DNA from 2 places in the Pseudoalteromonas sp. TB41 genome. Region 1 is predicted to be linked to the other one. Evidence: riboswitches for the same ligand, from Rfam matches in the RefSeq annotation. Region 1 holds a riboswitch; the other holds the start of a gene.

Region 1 (7,905 bases):
AGTATTTTGCTAATTATAGCGCCTTTTTAACACATAAACGGTGAATTTTTCCTGAATTTTAATACTTTAAAAAGAAAAGCGACCTAAGTCGCTTTTACTGTGTAACTAGTTGTTTACTAGCTAACTCTCACGCAATGAGAAGGGGTGAGCTAAAGCTCAAAGACGTTAGTAAAAAATTTATACAGCTCGGTACCTTGATTCACACTCGCTGAGGCAAAATGCAATATCGCAATTGCATCGAGATCAAAGCTTAGAGTTTGCAGCGGTTGTTCGCTTAAATAGCGCTCCATGCGCAGTATTTTAGCAATGGGTTCTCCAGCTTTAACATGCCCGCCAAGAGGTGCTAGGTATTCGACCATGCCACCCATGGGGGCGTAATAAGCAATATAATCATTTAGTTGGCAGCCATATCTTGTCATCAATTTTGGCTTGTAGGGGGCATCAACAAATACTTGCTTATGATTTAAATAACTTAAAATACTATTGGCATCGTCTAGTGCCGCGCTTAAATCGATTTTTTCTTGGCTGCCAAGCTCTACCGTAAAGGCTTCAACTTGCACGTTAAATTCACGCCCTTGCTGAGCAAGTTGCTCACTAAGCTGCCACCATGGACAAAAGCTTGCTTCATCCATTGCGCCATCAAAGGCATTAGGAATAACCAGCACATGGGGAATATTAAAGTAACGCGCGCTATCGGTCGCATACTCAGGGCAATATAAGTGCTGACTAGAAATAGGGCCGGTGTGTAAATCTAAAACTATATCTGCTTGATGCGCCAATTTTTGTAAGTTTAGCGCAATCCGTTTCCCCGTTGTTAAACGATAATCAGGGCCGTTGAGTTGTTGCTCAACGTCATTAATTAACGCGGCTTTAAAGGCTGTTTTCAGAATCTTATCATCGGCATCGCTGAACTGCTGTGCAAACTGGGTCGCCAGTTTATTATTGCAGTGATACATGCGATTCCAATTAGTCCCCGTAATGGGATCGAATCGGCCAAGGGTAAATTCCCCCGACTTTTGATTACAGCCAATGGGGTTAGCGTAAGGAACTAAGGTAATATCACCTTTTAAATTAAGTGTTTTTAGTTGCTCAAGTAATTGGTAAATTACCGCGTTGCCTTGCACTTCTGCGCCATGCATATTTGCTTGTACATACACACTTGGGCCGGTGCCATCGCCTTTTAAACGATACACAGGAATAGTCAGTGGTAGTCCGTTTGCGACTTCGCCAACTACAATGTTTTCTTGGCTTATAGCTATGGTGTTATTCATCTTTTTTATCTCAAGTAGTGGCTTGCATCTTCTGCTTGTCGCACGCAACTCAATACGCCATTGTGGATAACATATTCACCGGCCAGCTCATGGCATAAAAAGTACGGCATACTTTCGGTAAAACCGTAGGCACCGCATTGACTAAATACTAGCCAGTCTTGCTCATTTAAATCACTGGGTAATTGGTGCTCTCCTAAGCAATCAAGTGCAGTACATAAGGGGCCGTATAGGCTCATTGCTTGATTTGCTGCGTTTGAATCTCGTAATAAACGCGCAGGGAAATCTTGACTGGTGACCGCAGGGCGCAATAAATGATTAATGCCGCCGCTCATAATCACCTGTTGTTGGCCGTAATTTAGTTTACGCTCAACAACAGGTGTGGCGTAGTGGCCGCATTCGCCTACAGCGTAGCGACCTAGTTCCATCCATAGCTCAGTAACCCCCGCATCGCATTTAATTTTTGCAAGCGCCTCTATGAGTGCATCCCAACTTAGAGTGGGCGTATCAAGCGTATAGGGAATACCTAAACCACCACCTAAATCCAGCACCTTGAGGTTAATATTTAAATCCTCAGCAAGTTGCCTTAACGGCGTAATCATTTGTGTCCACAGCTCAGCGAGTTTGTCGCTGCTAAGCATGTTGCCCCACTGAAAAATATGCAGACCGTCAAAATTAAGTGCACAGTAGTCACTGGTATTTAGCGCCTGCCACTCGTCGCACCCTAAGCCAAATGGAGTAAGACTATCGCCCCCTAGCGGGTTTTTATCACCCTCGGGCCAGCGTAATTGTACCCTTAATAAAACCTGCAACTGGCACTGCTGAGCAATCGCTTGTTCGTTGAGCCAACGTACCTGATTGAGACTTTCGGCCACAAAGGTACGCACGCCACGCGCAATAAAGTGCTTAATTTGTTTAGGGCTTTTTGCAGGCCCCGTGTTGAGCACGCGTTCACTGTTAATTCCTTGAGCAAGGACTTGCTCAAGCTCGCCTTTACTGGCGACATCAAAGTTAAAACCAGCGTTATTTAAGCGTTGGATCACGCTAGATAACGGGTTCGCTTTAACTGCATACCAGAGTTTTACCTCGGTTTGTGCCACTAAACGCGTTAAATGTGTGTTTAGTGAATCAAGATCATAAACAAAAAAGGGCGTATCAAGCTCAGTTGCTAGCTTATCAATAGCGGTTTTAACGGGCGTGCTCAAAAAGGTCATTAACGTAAAACCTCTTCAAGCAATAATGACGCATCACTTTGCTCGTCACGGTATTTAACAATTAACGCACACGACATGCTTAAGCCTTGCTCGCGCGCCCAATCGTTTGACGCAGGGCGAGATCCAGGGATCACAATCGCGTATTCAGGGATTGCTTCGCCTTTATCAAGCTGGCGCTCATTTACGCAGTCATAAACAGGGATGGTTGCAGATAAGCGAACACCTGGGGCAAGTACCGCGCCTTTTTTAACTACCACGCCTTCAACAATCACACAGCCTGCACCAATGAATGCATCGTCTTCTATGACCACAGGGCTGGCACCAATGGGCTCAAGTACTCCGCCTAATTGTACCGCTGCGCTTAAATGCACATTTTTACCTACTTGAGCACACGACCCTACGAGCGCGTGGCTATCTACCATAGTGCCCTCGTCAATAAATGCACCAATATTTACGTACGCAGGTGGCATAATAATAGTGCCTTTGGCAACATGTGCACCACGGCGCACACTTGAACCACCGGGTACCATGCGAACGCCTGCTGTGGCTTCAAAGCTTTGCGGCGCTAAGTTATGTTTATCAACAAAACCGCCAGCAAACTCGGTGTTTTGACCGTTTTTAAAGGCTTCTAAAATGCCTTGCTTTACTTCTACGTTAGCGTGCCATTGGCCGTTTTCGTCTTGTGTTGCTGCGCGAACCGCGCCCGTTTCTAAATTATTTAATAGTTCTAACCAGTTCATTATAAAAACCTGTATTTAATGCCAAGATAAAATGGTGTTGTTTGCCGATGAAATGTCATCTGTGTGTGTCAGCTCAAGGTGTGTTAAAGGTGGGCGTAAATACGGACTGCCAATACGCCCTTGTAAATGCATTAACACTTTGACTGGGATAGGGTTGGCTACTGAAAATAAGCTATTGATAGCACTAGACCACTGGACAAAAAGATTAGGGTGTTGGCCGCTTAAACTGCGCTTTACAAACTCATGGGTTTGCACTGGCCATGCATTGGCTGCAACCGACACTAAACCTTTTGCACCTGCTTGGGCAAAATAAGGCATGAGGGCATCGTCACCACTAAAAATGGCTAGTTCAGGCGCTGCTTGTCGATAGGCTTCAAATTGAGAGATAGAGCCACTGGCTTCTTTCAGTGCCCATAAATTTTTATGTTGTTTGAGGTTTTCAATGGTTGCAATGGGAATGCTAACCGCACTACGTCCTGGTACGTTATAAAGCATACAAGGATGAGAACTGGCATTGAGTAAGCTTTCAAACCAATGCGTTTGCCCCACTGCACCGGGTTTGGCATACAAAGGCGAGCCGAGTAAAAAACCATGGATAGGCAGCTGGTTGCAGTAATTAACCCATTCAAGCTGTTGCTTTAAGTTACTACCGCCTACCGTAACCATAAGGGGGACGCTCGGCTGTAATTGGCAGACATGCTCTACGATGGCTTGCTGTTCTTTGAGGGTAAGGGCTAACCCTTCGCCGGTGCTACCTAGCAGTAAAATGCCATTGTTAGCGGCTTCTTGTTCGGCCACCAAGGTGTCTAAGGTTGCGTAATCAACTAGGCCATTTTGATCAAATGGGGTGATCAGCGCAGTCCATAAATGGAAATTGTTAATATTGAAGTTGTTGATCATCTCTCACGAACTTATAGGGCATTCGTCGAGTTTTTGGCGGGTATTTAGGATGCCTGACTCTTTGAATGTGTTTATAATTCGAAGAGCGAATGGGCTTAAATAATAGGGCGCACGGCCTTATTATACTAAGACCAGAAGCTCTCCACCAAATATGTTATTGGTGACAGTCGCTAGGATTCAGCCTAGTCGCCCGAAGCAACCTTTCACAAAAAAGTGTTACCTCTCGGCGTTAATTCCCCTCACGTATGCTCAATGGAGTTTGCGCTCCTAACATACGCTACCTGAATAACGCACCTCTTCCAGCCCTTTGCACTTGCTATTGAAAAATCAATCAGCAAATACAATGTAATAGGGTAAGTGTGGCGATTAAACCACTTTAGCCGTCTAGGTGTCAAGTGACTAAATATAGATAGATTCATCCTGATTGACAGTTATTACGTATTAGCTGCTTTTCTCGTACACTAGTACTATTGTCGAAGTAAGGTATTAAGCAGATGGAAAAATTTAGTGATATTTATAAGCGAGCGGTAGAGCGAAAGGGCTCTGAAAAAATGCTTAAGTTGTTACTCGCAAAACCTTTATCAACAAAGCAACTCGTCACATTAAGTGATGATGATTGGCTAGAAGAATTTACTCGGAAAGTTTTTCAAAGTGGTTTTTATTGGTCGGTGATCAACAGTAAGTGGGCCGGATTTAGAGAGGTTTTCTGGGATTTCAATGTTGAAAAACTATTGATGATGCCACCGGATATGCTTGAGCAAAAAGCCAGTGATGAGCGGATTGTACGCAACTATAAAAAAGTAAAAACTATTACTGAAAATGCGTATATGATCCACGAAGTTGCAGAGCAATACGGCAGCTTTAGTGAGTTTATTGCTAACTGGCCAAGTGAAGATATTATTGGCTTGTGGGCGTATTTAAAAAAGCATGGTGCAAGGCTTGGTGGTAATACCGGCCCTTATGCGCTGCGCGCCTTAGGAAAAGATACTTTTTTACTTTCAAGAGACGTAGAAAGCTATTTGCGTGCCCATAAAATTATAGATGGCGGATTACAAACTAAAAAGTCACTAAGTGCGGCGCAGGCATTCTTTAATGAACTGCAGCAGCAAAGCGGCTTAAGCATGCAAGAGCTAAGCTTAATTGTCGCTTATGGTGTCGGTGACAATCGCGTAGGTATCAGCCAAAAACAATAGGATTAAACATGAAATTAGTGCCAAGGTATACCGACATTGGTGAGGGGTTTGCAATTAGCGATCATCCAGCCAAGGTGACAGCGCCACAGTTATTGTTATGGAATGAGCCCCTAGCTAAGCAATTTAATATACAGGTGAGTGCCGATTCTCGAGCAAATATATTTAGCGGTAATGAACCCCAAGCGATTTCTGCGGTGGCACTGGGATATTCTGGTCATCAGTTTGGTCACTTTTCACCGCGACTAGGGGATGGTAGGGCACATTTGCTCGGTGCGATTAGCGATGATAAAAATCAGCTTTGGGATCTGCAATTAAAAGGCGCTGGTGCTACGCCATTTTCGCGCGGAGGCGATGGCCGCTGTGCATTAGGTCCAGCTATTCGTGAGTACGTAATGAGCGAAGCTATGCACGCGCTTGGCATTCCAACAACGCGTTGTTTAGCCGTGGTTGGCAGTGGCGAAACCGTTTATCGCAACCCACCTCAACCAGGTGCTATTGTAACCCGACTCGCCAGCAGTCATATTCGGGTGGGCTCGTTTCAATATTTAGCCACTCAAGGTGACGTTACTAGCCTAAAAAACTTAGCCGACTTAGCCATTCAAAGACACTATCCCGAGATTAACAGCACTGGCGCTCAGCGTTATTTAGATTTTTTAGCCGCAGTGATAACCAATCAAGTTAACTTAGTCGTAAGTTGGATGAGGGTGGGGTTTATTCATGGGGTAATGAATACCGACAACACCTTAATTAGTGGTGAAACCATAGATTACGGTCCATGTGCCATGATGAACCAGTTTGATTTTGATACCGTGTTTAGCTCTATTGATAAACAAGGGCGTTATGCGTTTGGTAATCAGCCAAACATGGCAAGTTGGAACTGTGCCCGCTTAGCAGAGAGTCTAATAGCGCTGATCAGTGACGATGACGAGCAAGCGGTGGCAATGATGACGCCTTTAATTGAGGGCTTTTCAACGCAATTTAATCAGCAATTTAGCGCTATGTGGGCACAAAAGTTAGGGCTAACAATAGCTGATGATAAAGATAATGAGCTGGTGGGGGAGTTACTAGGGTTATTAAAACAACACCAGCTTGATTATACCAATACTTTTAATGCACTCACTGAGTCGTTAAATGGGCAAGCTGAAATACCATTAGCACTTACCTCTTGGGCACAGCAATGGCAAACACGAACTAATGAGCACAGCTATCAAGTGATGCGACAAGCCAATCCGAGCGTGATCCCACGTAACCATATTATTGAAGATATTATTACGCAGTACACTACGCATGGGGATAGTGAGCTACTCAGTCGTTTTAGCAAAGTGATGTCGAGCCCTTACACAAGCCATGCGCAGGCCACTGAGTTTCAAACGCCGCCCGAAGATGATAAGAATTATCGTACTTTTTGCGGTACTTAAGTATGGTTTATTGCATTTTAAAATGAATATAAAAGGTCATTTTTTACCCCAGCGACGTTCATTCATAGAGCAAACTATGAACGGGTGATACCATAACTCCATAAAAGCCAGTGATCGTGTGGGGTTTAAAGCGATTGTTTGCTTTTTGAGCTAGCCTGTGTTCATCGACATTTTTTATGAGCTAGTTTTATTATCCTAGATATTGAAAAAATATATTTGCGTTAAGTATTGATTAACAAAGACTCAGTTACTGTATAGGTAAGTTAGAAGAGCTAGCAATGCTTAGCTACATTTTTAGTTGTTAAAATGGGAAGAAAACAATGAAATTAAAATCACTTACAATGGCTATTGCGTTAGCTGCAACTAGCGCATCTACTTTCGCAGCCGAGCAAGAAGGCTTTTACATCGGTGCATTCGGCGATTATTACGATGCTTCGTGGAAAAACATGCGTGAGCAAGCTGGCCTTGACGTTAATGAGTCAACAGGCTGGGGTGCTGAATTAGGCTACCGCTTTAATGATTACTGGAGTGCGCGTTTAGAGTACGCAGACCTAGACTTTAATGCTCACGACAAAGTATTGAATAACCGCAACGATATTGACGGCGAACGTTACGGTATCGATGCACTTTACCACTTTGGTGGCGGTCCTTTCTACGGTTTATTTGGTCTGAAAGATATTGATGTTGTTGATGACAACACGTTTGTAAACGCAGGTGTAGGTTACCGACACTTTGTTACAGACAACTTTTTTGTTAATGCTGAAACCAGTGTTTACCAAGGTTTAGACAAAGGCTACACAGATGTTGGCGCTAAATTAGGTATAAACTACTTCTTTGGTCAAAAATCGGCGCCAGTAGCACCGGTTGAGCCTGCACCACAGCCAGAGCCAGAAATTGTTCCTGTGCCGGTAGCACTTGCTGATACAGATAAAGACAGCATTCCTGATGTAGATGATAAATGTGCCAATACACCTATGACAGATGCTGTTGGTAGCGATGGTTGTACACTTTATGAAGATACTGAAGTAACAGTAAGCTTGTTAGTAACATTCCCTAACAATGACTCGTCAGTTTCACAGCAGTACTTAAATGATATTGATGAAGTAGCGACTTTCTTAAAAGAGTACCCAGATACAACAGTGCTTCTTGAAGGTCATACGTCTGCAGTAGGT
Region 2 (7,905 bases), on a different contig from region 1:
AACGACTCGTAGTCATTTTTTAACTGCGTTAAGCTGGTTTTGAGCGTGGCTTTATTAACCAGCTCAAACTCACTTTTAAGAGCGTTGTAATCTAAAAACCACTGTTCAATTTGGGTTTGTTTGCGCTCTATATCGCGCGATTGTTGAACGTATAGGCTTTGTTTTTGTTCAAACTCGTGTTTTTCGTGCTCAATATCTTCAAGAGCGATGTTGAGCTCGCTTAGTTGCTCTTCCTGATACGTATCAAAATCAATCAGTGCTTGGTCAATTTTTGGTGCATAAGCGGCCAGTTTACCTTTAAGAACGGTTTGGTTTTCAAGCATAGATTCGAGGGCGGCTATGGGCTCTTGCATTGACTCAAGGGCTTTTAATTCACGTTTTGCGCGGTTTACTTTATCAAACGACCGGCGCCATACTTCGTAAAAGTCGACCTTTGAATTTGACATGTGGCGTTCAAACACACGTAACATAAAGCGCTTAACGTCGTTTGCGCCTAATTTATGTAAATTAAGAATACGACGAAAGATTTCTTTGTATATTGCAGAGTCTTGAACGTTGTTAAGGGGGATCATTTTTAAATTGATCTCACCATCAAATTGCGTTGCACCGCCAGTAAGTAGGGCGTTTAACTCTTGCGCTTTAAGCTCTATCGGGTTGTAACCTTGCTGCTTTAAGTGATTAAACAGCTTGGTAAACTTAATAATGGTATTGCCTTGGGTGTACTGGGCTAAATCAAGTTTGCCTTGATAGCAAAAGTATTGGTGTGCATAACCGGCAATTTTACCTAAGCCTGCTACGCCAATGACAACTGAGCCATGGGGTAAATCGGCTTGCAATAAAATGTACGATTGATCTGATGAAAAATAAAACTTACGGGTTTCATCTAAATCGTGGCCATCCCACTCGGTAAGGCGTAAATCGTTAATTAGCGGAAATTGCAGTGCATTAATAACTGAGCTTTTACCTGTGTTGTTAGGCGCACAAATCGAGCTACTTTTATCAAGTGGGATCACACACTTTGCATAGCCTGCAGTATTAAGTAGGGCGAGTTTACTCAGTCCGTATAAGTTTTTCATTCCTCGTCCTCTCCTAAAAAGGTTTCTTCATTTACTTCCATTAAGGCATCAATATAGCGATGAATTGGCGCCTGTAGCATAAAGCCGCCTTCCACTTCGCGGGCAAGGCCTAAACGTACCATGCGTAAATACACATCTTTGCGTAAATCAGAACCCGAGAATATTTCAAGCTGATCAAATAAATGTTTATTAAGTTGTACCAAGGTTTGCATTAGCTCTAAATCGTTTGGCTCATCAAATAATGCACGCATTGGGTCTTTACCTGTGTTGGCAAAGTGTTCGATTAAAATATAAATAGTGAGCGCTATCGCGCGCGATATTTTGCCCATATTGGGGGTGCTTTCATCGCTAGCAAAATAATAAAAGCCACGACTGTCGTGCTTTAAATCATGGCCTAATGCTGTGAATAAGGCGCTGTAGGCTTCAATTTGTTGGTCAAGCTCTTGCCACATTACCGTGTCTTGTTCGCAAATGTGGTAACCCGCGACTAATTTTTTATTAATGGCTTGTAAGTGAGAAAGCTCATTTAAGTTTATCTGTGTCATGGTCATTACTCGTGCTCGGCTTTATCAGCCTGAGGCTCTGAATTAAAGGGGTACAAAGAAAAGTGCTGGCCTGCAATGTTAACGCGGGCTTTTTTATCGCTTTGGCTAATGTGTAGGGTGGTATCGCTCACTAGCTTTTGATATAAAAACAGCATTTCATCGGCTTCAAGCTCTGGGTAGCTTTCGTCTAAAAATTGCAGCAGAGGCTGTGGTTTTTTACGCTGCTTTTTGAAGCGTTTTGCAAACTGCGCTTTTACATCGTGATAGTCAGGAATGTTTGGCGTGACAAACGCAGGCACATCGTTTTGCTCTGGTAGCTGATATTCATGATGCTCAAATTCAGCCAGGCTTGCCATGTAGGCTACTATATGGCGCTGTTGACCCAATGAATACTTTTGCGCATCGCTTACAAAATGTGGCTGCACGGCGCTGAGCATATTATCTACCCCATTTTTACGTATTAGCCCTAATACTTTTGCTACTTGGCGGGTAACAAGGTTATTACGGCGCAACTCTTCACGCAGTGGCATAAGCATATCGGCACTTTTACGTAAGCTTATCCGGCCAACTAAGTGCATTTCTAGAATTCGGGTACGCAATTGCTCAAGCATACGTTTATCACTGTACGCCTTGCCTGAGCGTTCAATATGTTCTATTTGGGTGCTAATTTGTTGCTCAATAAGGGTAAAGCAGGCATGAAAGTCGCCTCTAATATCGACCATTTCTAGCATGGGTTCTATATATTCATCAAACGCTTCTATGACAGCTTTGTAGCGCTTTTGCAGCGATTGCACCGCGTTATTTGATTTGGCTTGCTCAACAATATTTAAAATGGCGTTTTCGTTATGTAAAAACAGCTTAATTATTTTACGAACCCGATCATCCATAATGCGGCTAAAGCGGCGTAAATCATCAAAATCTTCCATTTCACCGGCATTAGATAGCCGATTACCTAAACGGGCCAAATCATCAACCAATACGCTTATTTCTTGTGCTAAGCCTAAATGCTCTTCTTGCAGTAAAAAGGTAGCAAAGTCAGCAATAGCACGGTTAATTTCTAGTTGTGACGATTTAGCCAGCGGAATAATAATTTCTTGATTTAATAACCGATTGGTTTCTTTATAAATGCGCTCATTATTCCATGTCGGTTGCTTTTGTTTTATGGCATTTTGTAAATCTTTAATACTAAAGTCGGCCATTTTAAAGCGTTTAAATAATAGCTCTAATACACCCCAATGCTCAGTGAGGGTATTAAGTAGCTTTTTAGCTGGGATCATAAGGCGTTACAACATCCTGGTATTCGTTATTTTATATTTCTCGAACTTATATGGTATTCGTTTTTGCGACGATTTAATAATAGTTTTTACACTCGCTTAGTGATAGTATCCGCGCCGAATATAGGCACATAGAGTTTGTGGGTATATTTTTTACATGGTTTCAATTTTTATTTAACCCCGAAGGTTGTTTAATATCATGGTTTCCTCGATTATCCTGACGCTGATAGCGATTGCATTTTTGCTTATCGTTATTGAGGATGTGATCCACGTTAACAAAGCCAAAACGACGTTATTTTTTGGTACACTTTGCTGGATTATCTCCTTTATTTTTCCTCTTAATGGGCAAAGCCCCGAAACGATTCAAACCCTCCTAGACCACAATATTTTAGAAATTGCTTCTTTATGGCTGTTTTTAATGGCCGCAATGACCTTTGTCGCCTATTTAAACTCTAAAGGACTCATCGAAAATGTTGTGAACCGGATAATGCCAACCAGCATTAGTGAACGAAAGCTAATGTTTTTGGTAGGGTGTTTTGCATTTGTATTTTCATCTATCTCCGACAACGTAACAGCTACACTGATCTCCTTGGCTGTTATAATGTCATTAAAGCTTGAAGCCAAAAAACTAGTTAAGTACGCCACCTTAATTGTATTTGCAGTGAACTCAGGGGGTGTATCACTTATCACAGGTGATGTAACCACACTTATGATTTTCCTTGATGGTAAAGTAACAATTAGCAATTTATTACTGTTAATTGTGCCTGCATTATTAAGCGTATTATTACTGGCTACTTTATTATCAATTGGTATGAACAAGCAGTTAGAGTTTAAAAAGACTAAATTTAAACGCATTGAAAAAACCGACATTACTATCGCTGTTATTTTCTTCACTACCGTTATTTCTACCCTTACTTTAAGTGTTTTATATAGTGTGCCGCCGTTACTTACCTTTTTACTCGGCCTGTCTATTATGTTTTTAGTCGCACAATTTTTAATGCGCAAAAAAGATATCAATAAAGATATGATCGACTTTATACGTGACATAGAGTACGACACCTTACTGTTTTTCGTAGGTGTGTTATTACTTGTTGGCGCATTAAAAGAAGTGGGCGTGCTAAGCCAATTTACAAACCTGTATACAGTGATGGCGCCAGAGTACGCTAACTACTTAATGGGTATTTTATCTGCAGGTGTTGATAACGTGCCACTAACGGCTGCGTTACTAAAAGCCGACATTGTAATGAGTCAACAGCATTGGTTGTCGTTTACGTATGCAACCGGTGTGGGTGGTTCAATGCTGATCATTGGTTCGGCGGCTGGTATTATTGCTATGAGTAAGGTAAAAGAGCTGACGTTTGCAAGTTACCTTCGCTTATCGCTGTATTTATTACTGTGTTACACCTTTGGTTATGCGGGCTCTTACTTAATGGGTAGTTTTATTTGATTTTATAGTAAAACGACTTGACAGCTAGACGTCTAAACGATAACTTTCAAAGCCGCACTCTTAGTGCGGTTTTGTTTTATTAGCCTCAGGTTAATAATACATTTAGAAGAGGTGCGATACTTAGGTACTTAATGTGAGGCAACGACAGCCTGCGACCATTAAGGAGGGAAGTACTCGCCGAGGAAAATAATGGGTCGTTACCATTGTTTTTCGGTTTATGGGGCTGAATCCTCAAAACTGTCACCAATTTATTAGGTGGAGAGCTTCTGGCAGTAGATTTTTCTTATCTTTATTTCCTGCCAAGTTCTTCTTGTTTTATTGCGGTTTGGATGCCGCGAAAGGAGACGAAATGACTACCCAACCAGTGCCACAAAGTTCACAGTGCACAAAATCAGATTACATTGTTGCCAAATTTGGTGGCACCAGCGTTGCTAACTTTGAGGCGATGAGCCGTTGTAGCGAAATTATCGTAAACGATAAAAATGTACGTATTGTTGCAGTAAGCGCCAGTGCCGGAGTGACCAATCATTTAGTGGAGCTTTGCAAAGCGGGTATTGAAGCCACTAAACGCCAACAGCATATTGATGGTGTCCTTGCGATTCAGCAGGCTATTTTAAATGACCTGTCGTTAGATGAGGATTTAGCCCTTGGGTTTAATCAAACGCTTGATGCATTTCAAACGTTGGCAGCACAAACACTCAATACTGAGCAGCAGTTCGATGAGCTACTTAGCTTTGGCGAGCGTTTATCGTCGTACTTATTTACCCAAGTACTAAGATTAAAGGGTTTAAATGCCACTCGTTTTGATGTGCGCCAGGTGCTTAAAACCGATAGCCAATTTGGTAAAGCAACACCAAATGTGGCCGCCACAGCGCAAGCCGCTAAAACACATTTAATTCCGCTGCTTGATGATAGCGTTATTGTGACCCAAGGGTTTATTGGTAGCGATGCAAACAATTTAACGACCACGCTCGGTAGAGGCGGCTCAGATTATAGCGCTGCACTGCTTGCTGAGGCTATTAACGCTAAAAGTGTGCATATTTGGACTGACGTAGTGGGTATTTTTAGCACCGATCCTCGTTTGTGTGTAAAAGCCACTCCTATTGCGCGTTTAAGCTTTGATGAAGCGGCAGAAATGGCCACTTTTGGCGCTAAAGTGCTGCATCCGGCTACAATTTTGCCAGCCAGTCGCAGCCATATAAATGTGTTTGTTGGCTCAAGCACAGAGCCAGAGCGTGGTGGTACTTGGATTGAACGTGAAAAATCGCAGCTACCAGGTATTCGTGCGGTCACGCAACGTAAAAACCAAATATTATTAACTCTTAAAAGCCCAGAAATGTTATTAGCCAGTGGCTTTTTAGCCCGTATATTTACTATTTTAAGTGAATGTAATATTTCGGTAGACTTGGTTACCACCTCTGAAATTAGTGTAGCAATTACCCTTGATAATGCGCCTAATGCATCACGCCCAGAGCTAGATCAAGAGTGCTTAGATAAACTCGCTGAATTTTGCCATGTATCGGTTGAAAACAATTTAACGCTGGTAGCGTTAATTGGCTCTGAAATTGTTTTGCGCCAACATGAAATGAATTTAATGAAAGTATTAAGTGACTTTAATATTAGACTCATTTGCCATGGTGCAAGTAAACATAACTTGTGCTTTTTAGTTGAGCAAAGCGAGTCTGATGCAGTGGTTCAAGCGATTCATAGTCGATTACTAGAAAGTGATTGCGCTGCGTAAATCGTTAATAGTTATTATTGAGCACCGCCAGTCGGTGCTTTTTTTTGCCACAACGCTAATATCAAACATGTCGTTATGTGCTCCAACCACGGTATTGCTACAAGCTGTAAGCTGAGTGTTATTAAGTTCGTTAAACACATTAGGGCTTAATAATTGAGCAATGGGGCGGCTGGTGGCTTTAGCCAGCGCTTCTTTTAATGTCCAAATCCTAAAAAAATGATGTGCTTGAGCTGTTATATTATCTGTATCGGTTATTAAGCTCACTTCGGCTGGGTGGTAAAAGTGTTTAGCGAGTTTAATAAAAGGGCGCTTTAAACTAATTTTTTCAATATCAAAGCCAAATTGAGTTGATGCTACATTTAACGCTGCACCTACAAAACCATGAGAATGAGAAATACAGCAACTGATCACGTCTGTTGTATTTTTAATATGTAACTCTAATTTACTGTTATCGGGGTTAAATTCAGAACTAATATCACACGATTTTACGCAGGAATAAGCAGCAAAAGTGGTCTTTACTAGGTATTTAAGCACTAAACGTGTGGCTAAATATTCTTGTTTAGCCTGTGGATTTTTACGCCGATTAATAACATTGAGCTCAAAAGGGCTTAAATAGTGGGGTAAATCAAATTCACCCACATTGAGGGTGGTCGCGTTAAGCAACGCAATGCAATGGCTGTTATTTGCTAAAGCGGGCGTGACTGCTAGCTGGTTTTCAAAGTAAGTTACACTCATCATTGCTCGTTATAAATGACGACCGATTACATATTTATTACCCAAAGCTGGATAGTTTGTGAGCGGTTGTTAGTTGTTGTGAGCGCTAAGTACATTTTTATTACTCAGTGGCTCTTAAATATGGTTTAATTCGCATTCGTTAAAATAATAACAGATTTGTAGGTGTATGGCACAAGTGCGTGATGGTTTTCAAAGTCGACTAGGTTTTGTATTGGCAGCAGCCGGTGCAGCGGTAGGTTTAGGTAATATATGGGGTTTTCCTACGCAGGCTGCTAATCATGGTGGCGGCGCATTTTTACTGGTTTACTTTATCGTTATTTTTTTGCTGGCGTTACCTGCTTTATACACCGAGCTGTATTTAGGTTACAAAGCCCAAGCTAACCCTGTTAAAGCGCTAAGCCAAGCATGGCAAGATCATGCCCCTAAAGTGGGAGCCGCAGCAGGCTATATTGGCCTTGCCGGTGCCATCGTTATGTTAAGTTTTTACTCAATTGTGGCCGGTTGGATGCTTTCCTACGCTATAGAGCCTATAAGTAGCTTTTTTGGCTTGCATAGCTTGAGTGAGTTTTTACATAGCGACTCTATGTTACGTAATTTTATTTTTACGCCGCTTATGCTTATTTTAACCGCCAGTATTATTTTAAAAGGGGTGAAGTCGGGAATAGAAACCTGGTCACGCCGTTTAATGCCGCTATTACTTGTTCTCCTTATTGGGCTTATTATTTATATTGCAACGTTAGATGGCGCAAGCGAAGGGTTTGCTGCTTATTTAGTGCCTGACTTTAGTAAAATACTCGACCCTGATTTAATTATTGCCGCAATGGGGCAAGCGTTCTTTTCGTTGTCGCTTGGGGTAGGCTGTATGATGATTTACGGCTCATATTTAAAACCCGGAGCTAACTTACCAAAATTAACCGCAAGTGTTGCGCTACTTGATACCAGCGTGGCGTTTTTGGCGGGCTTATTAATAATTCCGGCTATTTATGTTGCCCAGTACAATGGCGTTGAAGTCTTTAGTAACGGTAAACTAATTGGTGAGGGGCAACTTATTTTTGCCATATTACCTGAGCTATTTGGCACTATGGGT

The links. A riboswitch is a leader RNA that binds a small molecule or an ion and turns the genes downstream of it on or off. The one in region 1 is predicted to bind lysine.
Region 2: it holds a riboswitch for lysine, as region 1 does, so the genes downstream of both, lysC (lysine-sensitive aspartokinase 3) here and dapA (4-hydroxy-tetrahydrodipicolinate synthase) in region 1, are expected to answer to the same signal.

What each region holds. Positions count from the first base shown of each region.
Region 1 is NZ_AUTH01000023.1:28,068-35,972, forward strand. Features, by position in the region: gene L641_RS0103940 (succinylglutamate desuccinylase/aspartoacylase family protein) at 150-1,271, opposite strand; gene L641_RS0103945 (PLP-dependent decarboxylase) at 1,277-2,482, opposite strand; gene L641_RS0103950 (2,3,4,5-tetrahydropyridine-2,6-dicarboxylate N-succinyltransferase) at 2,482-3,222, opposite strand; gene dapA (4-hydroxy-tetrahydrodipicolinate synthase) at 3,238-4,122, opposite strand; lysine riboswitch at 4,250-4,429, opposite strand; gene L641_RS0103960 (DNA-3-methyladenine glycosylase I) at 4,617-5,315, shown strand; gene L641_RS0103965 (YdiU family protein) at 5,324-6,733, shown strand; gene L641_RS0103970 (OmpA family protein) at 7,054-7,905, shown strand, end outside.
Region 2 is NZ_AUTH01000110.1:111,405-119,309, forward strand. Features, by position in the region: gene L641_RS0120280 (hypothetical protein) at 1-1,076, opposite strand, end outside; gene L641_RS0120285 (hypothetical protein) at 1,073-1,621, opposite strand; gene L641_RS0120290 (hypothetical protein) at 1,627-2,898, opposite strand; gene nhaD (sodium:proton antiporter NhaD) at 3,095-4,342, shown strand; lysine riboswitch at 4,441-4,616, shown strand; gene lysC (lysine-sensitive aspartokinase 3) at 4,692-6,083, shown strand; gene L641_RS0120305 (4'-phosphopantetheinyl transferase superfamily protein) at 6,060-6,818, opposite strand; gene L641_RS0120310 (sodium-dependent transporter) at 6,985-7,905, shown strand, end outside.